DNA from 2 places in the Plantactinospora sp. WMMB334 genome. Region 1 is predicted to be linked to the other one. Evidence: riboswitches for the same ligand, from Rfam matches in the RefSeq annotation. Region 1 holds a riboswitch; the other holds the start of a gene.
The links. Region 1 has a riboswitch for cyclic di-AMP ahead of ACN27G_RS26755 (coiled-coil domain-containing protein). Riboswitches for the same ligand answer to the same signal wherever they lie in the genome.
Positions count from the first base shown of each region.

Region 1 (4,205 bases):
AGCACCGTGCGCAGCCCGTCCTGGCCGTAGAGCGCGACCATCAGCCCAGGGTCGCGCGCCGATCCGCCGCCCGCCGGCGGAGTACCCCTGGCGCCGGAGGGTGCGACCGGCAACGGATGCTCGCGGCGGGCGGCCCGGAGCAGGCGATCACCGGCCAGAGTCCGGCGGGGCAGGAACCAGCCGGCGATCCCGACGAACGCCAGCACCACCACCAGGCCGACCTGGACACCGAGCAGATCGGCCGCGACCAGCCGGGCGATCACCATCGGCAGGGCGAGCACCAGCACGGCCGGCAGCAGGAACCGGCGCCAGGCCGGGCGGAGCAGCCCGAGCCCGATCAGGCTCTCGCGCTGCGCGGCCAGGGTCTGCCGGACCCTGCGCTGGTTGGCCACCTCGCGCGGTGCCATCGAGCCGTAGAGCGCGCCGAACAGCGCCCGCTCCAGGGGCTCGGCACGCACCGGGACCGGCCCGGCCCGGTGCAACCCGCCGGGCCGGTCGACGACGACGCCACCCCGACCGTGCAGCAGTACCAGTCCGGTACGCACCGCACCCCAGCTACCACCGCTGAGATAGCCGAGGTCCGTCGCGCTCAGATCACGGTGCGCCGCCATACCGTCGAGTATGGACAGCCCATGCACGCCGGCAACGCCGGCCGGGAGGGTCAGCCGGGCAGGTGGCTGACGAACCAGTCCGCCGCCTCCCGGGCTACCTGTTGCAGGGTGCCCGGTTCCTCGAAGAGGTGGCTGGCGCCCGGCACCACCCGCAGCTCGGCCCCGGCGTCGAGGTCGGCGAGTGCCCGGTTGTTGAGCCGCAGCACCTCGTCGTCGAGCCCGCCGACCAGCAACAGCGTCTCGGCCCGTACCCGGCGCAGGTCGGCGCCGGCCAGGTCCGGGCGACCGCCCCGGGAGACGACCGCGTACACCTGGTCGGGGCGTTGCACGGCGGCGGAGAGCGCGGCGGCGGCGCCGGTGCTGGCCCCGAAGAGCCCGATCGGCAACCGCCCGGCCGGCTCGCCGTCCGCCAGCCACTCGCCGTCCGCCAGCCAGTCGACGATGCCGACGAGGCGCCCGGTGAGCAGGCCGATGTCGAAGCGCAGCTCCCCGGTCCGGTCGTCGATCTCCTCCTCGGCCCCGGTCAGCAGGTCGACCAGGAGGGTGGCCAGCGCGCTCCGGTTCAGCGCCTCGGCCACCATCCGGTTGCGCGGGCTGTGCCGGGAACTGCCGCTGCCGTGCGCGAAGAGGACGATCCCGCGCGCACCGGCCGGCACGACCAGATCACCGACGAGTCGTACGTTTCCAGCCGGGATCGTGGTCTCGGTCGTCCGGGCATCCATCCGACTACCTCCCCTGGTGGTCCCCGCCTGTCTGTCGGCCTTACCCGCCGATGCCGCCTCAACCACCACCTGCCGGACCCCATCTCCGGCTCCGCCCCGGCGGTCGGGTTTGCCGGTGCACAGCCGGGGAAGGCCACCGCAGCGCCTGATTGAGCACCGGGACGGGCACCGCCCCGGCCGGTAGACGACGGAGGGACCTCATGGCCCGAGAGAAATCCGGCAAGGGGAAGTCCGGCTCGGCCCGGGGCGACGACGCGGGGCAGCAGAACCCCGACCGGAGCGAGTGGGCGGACGAGGCGGCCAAGGCGAGGTCGCTCGACGACCCCCGCCGGATGCCGCCGCGCGACGCGGCCGGGATGCCCTCCAGCGGAGACCGCTACTCCAGGGACCCGCGCGACCAGTAAACCGTCTGCCACCAGCCAGAACTGGTCCACGACCATGATCAGGGAGTGTGTGGCTCGCCCACCCGGGCCAAACGCTCCCTGATCAACGCCGCGAGCTGCACACGCCGGCCGCGAGGCTGGGGTGGGCGCCGTCGTGGCAGTATCCGGATCGCCGCCGCACGACCGCCGGACCGACCTCGCGCCGCAGGTTCCCCGAGGGCAGAATTTCCACGCCGGAACGTCCCGAATCCACCGAACCGGCCCGGTTGATCAGGTAGTCTGACCCCGGTTTCGCCCGGTGGCGCACCCCTCCGCGCCGGCGTTACCGCCGCCGAGTCACCCGAACGGGTGAGCCGGGGACCCAGGTAGTTGGGGTGAGTCCGCAACCGCGGTAGGGGCCTTGTTCCGTCCCCGAACCCGTCAGCTAACCCGGTAGGCGGGCGACGGAGGGACATGCATGACGGGATCCACACGCCAGCGGATACCGCTGGCCCTGGCCCTGATCGCCGCGTTCGGCGCGCTCGGCGGAGCATCGCTCCAGCCCGGCGCGGCAGAGGCGGACAGCCCTGCCGTGCTCGGCGACGAGGGCGACACGCCGCTCTTACGCGACGTACTCGAATCGACCGGTCGCGGCTATCTGCAGGCCAAGAGCGCGCTGGCCAGCACCCAGGCCCGGCAGACGAGGATCGCCGCCGAGCTGCGCCGGGTCGAGGCGCGGATCACGGAGTTGCGGCCCCGGGTCGAGCAGGTGGCCCGGGCGGCGTACCGGACCGGCCGGATCGGCCCGGTGATGGTGCTGCTGCACAGCGGCTCGGCGGACGAGTTGCTGGAGCGGGCCCGCGGGCTGGAGGCGGTGGCCATGCGGGACAACGAGGTGCTCCGCGCACTGCGCCAGGCCCGGGAGCGGGCCGCGCGGGCGAAACTGGCGCTGGACGCCGAGGTCGCCGAGGAGCGCCGGCAACTCGCCATCATGCTGCGGCAGAAGCGGGCGGCCGAGCGGGCGCTGGCCCAGGTCGGCGGCGCCTCCACCGGAGGCTTCGTCGCGGCCACCTCACCGGTGGCCCGGCCCGCGCCACGCGGCGCCGACGGCGGCTGGCCGGCACAGTCCTGTGCCAGGCCCGACCCGACCACCTCGGGCTGCGTCACCGCACGCACCCTGCACGCGTACTCGGAGGCGCGGCGCGCCGGCTTCACCCGCTACACCTCGTGCTACCGCCCCGGCGGCCCGTACGAGCACCCGAAGGGACGCGCCTGCGACTTCTCCGCCGAGGCGGGCGGCTTCCGGGGTGACGCCACCGGCCGGAACCGGACGTACGGCAACAACCTCGCCGCGTTCTTCGTCCGCAACGCCGACAAGCTCGGTGTGCTCTACGTGATCTGGTACCGGCAGATCTGGCTTCCGACGACGGGCTGGAAGTCGTACAGCGGGGCGCACGGCGACCCGTCCAGCGACCACACCAACCACGTCCACCTGTCGCTGGTCTAGTCAGTCCATCGCTCGTCTGGTCAGCTCGGCTCGCTTTCCGGGGCACGCCGGACCGGCGCCCGGCCCGCCGGTTGGGCCGGCTGCGGCCGCGAGGCGTGGACCGGAGGGATCGGCCGGGTGACCGCCTCCAGGCAGGTCACCTGGACCTTCTCGCCGTGGTGCAGCAGCTCCAGGGTGTCGTCCGGCTCGCCGTCACGCAGCGAGTACGTCGCCTCGCCCGCCCGGACGTCCACCCGCAGGTGCACGCCCCGGTAGCGGAGCGAGAACTCCAGCCGGTTGATCCGGCTCGGCAGCCGGGGTGTGAAGGAGAGCGTCGGGGTGTGGTCCCGCATCCCGCCGAAGCCGGCGACCAGGGCGATCCAGGCGCCGGCCAGCGACGCGACGTGCACGCCGTCCCGGGTGTTCTGGTTGAGGTCGTGCAGGTCCATCAGGGCCGCCTCGCCCAGATAGTCGTGCGCGAGCTCGAGGTGCCCGACCTCGGCCGCCAGCACCGCCTGGGTGCAGGCCGACAGCGACGAGTCGCGGACCGTCCGCCGCTCGTAGTAGGCGAAGTTCGCCGCCTTCTCCTCGTCGGTGAAGGCGTCGCCCCGCCAGTGCATGGCCAGCACCAGGTCGGCCTGCTTGAGCACCTGCTTGCGGTAGAGGTCGAAGTAGGGATAGTTGAGCAGCAGCGGATACTGCTCCGGCGGGGTGTTCGCGAAGTCCCACTCCTGATAGCGGGTGAAGCCCTCCACCTGCGGGTGCACGCCCAGCTCCGCGTCGTACGGGACGTGCATGTCGTGCGCGGCGTCCCGCCAGGCGGCCATCTCCTCCTCGTCGACGCCGAGCTTCCACGCCTCCGCGCTGTGCCGGGCGGCGGCGTCGGCGGCGGCGAGCAGGTTCCGCTGGGCCATCAGGTTGGTGTAGACGTTGTCGTTCTTGACCGCGGTGTACTCGTCCGGCCCGGTCACGCCGTCCAGGTGGAACCGGCCGTGCCGGTCGTGGTGCCCGAGCGAGCGCCACA
Region 1 is NZ_JBMHME010000002.1:6,222,828-6,227,032, forward strand. Features, by position in the region: gene ACN27G_RS26740 (TIGR04222 domain-containing membrane protein) at 1-611, opposite strand, end outside; gene ACN27G_RS26745 (dienelactone hydrolase family protein) at 662-1,333, opposite strand; gene ACN27G_RS26750 (hypothetical protein) at 1,534-1,737, shown strand; cyclic di-AMP (ydaO/yuaA leader) riboswitch at 2,036-2,170, shown strand; gene ACN27G_RS26755 (coiled-coil domain-containing protein) at 2,174-3,202, shown strand; gene ACN27G_RS26760 (glycoside hydrolase family 65 protein) at 3,223-4,205, opposite strand, start outside.

Region 2 (4,205 bases), 1.2 Mb from region 1:
CGGGTTCACCCTGAACGGCGAGCCCTGCAACGGCGCGGAGCCGACCACGCCGCCCACCACCGCCCCGCCGACCACCCGGCCGCCGACGACCCCGCCGACCACCGCACCGCCGACGGTCACCCCGCCGCCGACGACCCCGCCGACCACCCCGCCGCCGAGCGGCTGCGGTGGAGCGGTGCTCTGCGACGGCTTCGAGAACCAGACCGGGGCGACCCCGTCGGGCGACTGGAACGTGAGCTACCCGGACTGCTCCGGGAGCGGCACCGCCAGCATCGACACCTCGGTGGCGCACCAGGGCAGCCGCTCGGTGCGGATCAACGGCGCCGTCGGCTACTGCAACCACGTCTTCGTCGGCTCCACCCGCAACCTCGGCGGGCTCGGCGCGGTGCGCTACGCCCGGCTCTGGGTGCGGCACACCACCGCACTGCCCACCTCGCACGTGACCTTCCTGGCCATGCGGGACGCCGCCGACGGCAACCGTGACCTGCGGATGGGCGGGCAGAACGGTGCCCTGCAGTGGAACCGGGCCTCGGACGACGCCACCCTCCCGGAGCAGAGCCCGAGCGGTGTCGCGCTCAGCGCACCGCTGCCGGTCAACCGGTGGACCTGCCTGGAGTTCATGGTGGACGGGGCACAGGGTCGGCTCTCCACCTGGGTCGACGGCGCGGCGGTGACGGGCCTGACCGCCGACGGCACGCCGACGCACGACGTCGACGGACAGTGGTACAACCGGGCGAACTGGCGGCCGAACCTGACCGACCTGCGGCTGGGCTGGGAGAGCTACGGCGAGGGCGCCGACACGCTCTGGTTCGACGACGTGGCGCTGGGGTCGAGCCGCATCGGCTGCTGACGGCCGCCCCCAACGACACCGGCCGGCACCGCGATACCGGCCGGCACTGCCCAGGGGTGGTGGGCGGTGCCGGCCGGCGTCCGGGCGGTCCCGGTCAGTTCATCGACAGGTGTACGTGGTTGGTGTGGTCGCTGGACGGGTCACCGTTGCCCCCGTTGTACGCCTTCCACCCGCTGCTCGGCAGCCAGATCTGCTTGAACCAGATCACGTAGAGCACACCGAGCCGGTTGGCGTTGCGCACGAAGTACGCCGCCAGGTTGTTGCCGTACGTCCGGTCGCCGCCGGTGGCCACCCCGCCGAACCCGTTCTTCTGGGCGGCGAAGTCGCACGCCTGCCCCTTGGGGTGCTCGCCGCTGCCGCCGCTGCGGAAGCAGGAGACGAAGCGGGTGAAGCCGGCCGCCTTGGCCTGGTTGAGCGCGTGCAGGGTGCGCGGGGTGATGCAGCCGCTGGTGGTCGGGTCGTCGACGCTGCACGACTCGTTCGGGAAGGAGCCGTCGGGGTTGCGGGGTGCCGGCCGCGCCGATCCGCCGCCGCTGCCGCTGATCCCCGCGCTGGCGCCGCCGCTGTTGTTCGCCGCCGCCAGGGCCCGTTCGGCCTGCTTCTTGCGGGTCTCCATCACCTCGACCTGCTTGCGCTGCTCGCCGACCTCCTTGTCGAGCGCCGCCTTGGCCCGGGTCTCCCGGTCCAGGGTCTCCTGCAACCCGCGCAGTTCGCGGTTCTCGTTCGCCGAGATGGTGTCGAGCGCGGCGGCCCGGTCCACCAGGCTGGTGGGCGAGCCGCTGTTGAGCAGCGCGGAGACCTGCCCGAGCCGGCCCGTCCGGTACGCCATGCTGGCCATCTCGGCGACCCGCTCGCTCCGGGTCGCCACCTCGGTGCGCAGGGCGGCCAGCTCGGTGTTGAGGTCCTTCTGCCGCTTGACGGAGTTGTCCAACTTGTTCTTGGCGGTCAGGTAGCCCTTGCTGGCGGCTTCCAGTTGCTCGCGCAGGTTGTCGGTGCCGCCGTCGATGTCGTCCCCGCCGGGTGCCGCGGCCAACGCCCCGGGTGGGGCGTACTCCGGGGCCGCGGCGGCGGGTGCGCCGCCGAGTACCGCGAGGATCATGCCCACGGCGACCGCCATGGTCGCCGTCGTGCTCGGCCGTGTCGCGACCTTCCGGGGCGGTCGTCCGCCGGCTCTCCGCGCGGACGCCGGAGCCATTCGGATGGGTGCCAGGAACGGCATATGACAATGTCCTTCCGTCAGCCGCCGACCGGGTTAGCTGACGGGTTCGGGACGGAAGATCCCTACCGCTGGCGCGGATACACCCCTGGTACGTGGTTCCCCGGCTCGCTGGTGCGATTAGGCGACGGCCCCCGCAGGCGCCGGAGGGCGCCGCCCGGCGGAGACCGGAGCCGAGCCTACCGGCAGTTGCCCGCCGGGGATACGTGGCGTTGCCGGAGTTGAATTCGCGATTCTCCCCATTCGCGGGGATGTATCCGGACAAAGTTCTCCGGTTCTCGTCCGAAACTTAAGATGCCGCTAACTATCGGTGAGCCTCGACGCCCGCCGGGCGTGTGGTTCAGCTCTCGAACGGCGATGACGGTCAGCTTGCGACGGCGATGACGGTCACCCCTCGACGGCGATGACGGTCAGCCGCTGGGTGGCCCGGGAGAGGGCGACGTAGAGGGTGCGTACCCCGGCGACCGAGTCCGCCCGGATCTCCGCCGGACCGACCAGCACGACGCCGTCGTACTCCATGCCCTTGGCCTGCATGGTGTCCACCACCTGGAGGCGCGGGTCGGGGGCGGGCGCCAGCCAGCCGACGACCTCTGCGCGGCGGGCGGGCGGGGTGATCACGCCGACCGTCCCATCGACCTCGGTGAGCAGCTTCGCCGCCGCCTCCCGGACCGCGTCCGGCAGCTCGGCCGCCGGCACCACCAGCTCGACCGGGGGCACCCCGGTGGCCCGGACCGCGACCGGCAGCGGCAGGTCGGGGGAGACCTCCCGGATCACCTCTGCCGCCGCCGCGAAGATCTCCGCCGAGTTGCGGTAGTTGGTGGTGAGCACGAATTCGTGCCGGGGGCGCCGCCCGAGAGCCTTCTCCCGGGCCCGGGTCAGCTCCGCCGGGTCGCCGGTCCAGGCCGTCTGTGCCGGGTCACCGACAACGGTCCAGGAGGCGAGCCGGCCGCGCCGGCCCAGCATCCGCCACTGCATCGGGGAGACGTCCTGGGACTCGTCGACGACCACGTGCGCGTACTCGCGGTAGTCCTCCGGCCGGTCCGGTGCGGCCTCCCGGCGGGCCGCCCGCTGCCGGTCCGCGTGCGTGGTCACCTCCCGGACCCCACCCGGGAGCTGGTACGGGTCACGCCGGCGCCGGGCCGGCTGCGGCGGCCGGCCGAGCAGGTGGTCGAGCTCGTCGAGGAGCGCGACGTCGGCGACGCTCGGCCCGCCGGCATCGGGCCCGGCATCGCCCGCCCCCCGGTACGCCTCGGCGAGCAGCCGGGTCTCCGCCCCGGAGAGGATGCCGGCGGTGTACCGGCGCAGCCGCTCCGGCTCGGCCAGCCAGGGCAGCACGTGCCGGGGGTGCAGCCGGGGCCACCAGGCACGCAGGAAGTCCCGGAACTCGGGGCGCTCGGCGATCTCGTCCTCGAAGCCGCGCTGGTCCGGCAGGCGGCCCACCCGCAACTGCTGGGCCTGCGCCCAGAGCGCGGCGAAGATGCCGTCGAAGCCGGCCCGGCGGACCTCGTTGCGGCGGGCCCCCGGCGGCAGCGCCCGGCTCCGGATCCGCTCCAACTCGGCGCCGGAGAGCCGGAGCAGCTCGCCCCGGTAGAGCAGTCGCAGCTCGCCGGGGGCGTCCGGGACCTGGTCGCGTACCGCCCGCTCCAGTACCCGGCGCATCCGCAGCGACCCCTTGATCGCGGCGACCGGCGCCGGGTCGGTGCGGGTCGCCGCGACCCCCTCGAAGAGCGAGCCGAGCGAGTGCAGGGTGGCGGCGTTCTCGCCCAGCGACGGCAGCACCGAGGCGATGTAGTCGACGAAGACCGCCGACGGGCCCACCACCAGCACCCCGCCGCCGGCGAACCGGTTGCGGTCGGAGTAGAGCAGGTAGGCGGCGCGGTGCAGGGCGACCGCCGTCTTGCCGGTGCCCGGGCCGCCGGAGACCACCGTCACCCCGCCGGCCGGGGAGCGGATCGCCTCGTCCTGCTCCCGCTGGATGGTGGCGACGATGTCCCGCATCTCGTGACCGGTGGTCCGGGAGAGGGAGGCGAGCATGGCGCCGTCGCCGACCACCCGCATCCCGTCCGGCGCCGCGGCCGGGTCGAGCAGGTCGTCGGAGATCCGGGTCACCCGCTCGCCGCTCGACGTGATCACCCGGCG
Region 2 is NZ_JBMHME010000002.1:4,990,443-4,994,647, reverse strand. Features, by position in the region: gene ACN27G_RS21260 (cellulose-binding domain-containing protein) at 1-850, shown strand, start outside; gene ACN27G_RS21255 (coiled-coil domain-containing protein) at 945-1,967, opposite strand; cyclic di-AMP (ydaO/yuaA leader) riboswitch at 2,076-2,203, opposite strand; gene ACN27G_RS21250 (HelD family protein) at 2,454-4,205, opposite strand, start outside.
Region 2: it holds a riboswitch for cyclic di-AMP, as region 1 does, so the genes downstream of both, ACN27G_RS21255 (coiled-coil domain-containing protein) here and ACN27G_RS26755 (coiled-coil domain-containing protein) in region 1, are expected to answer to the same signal.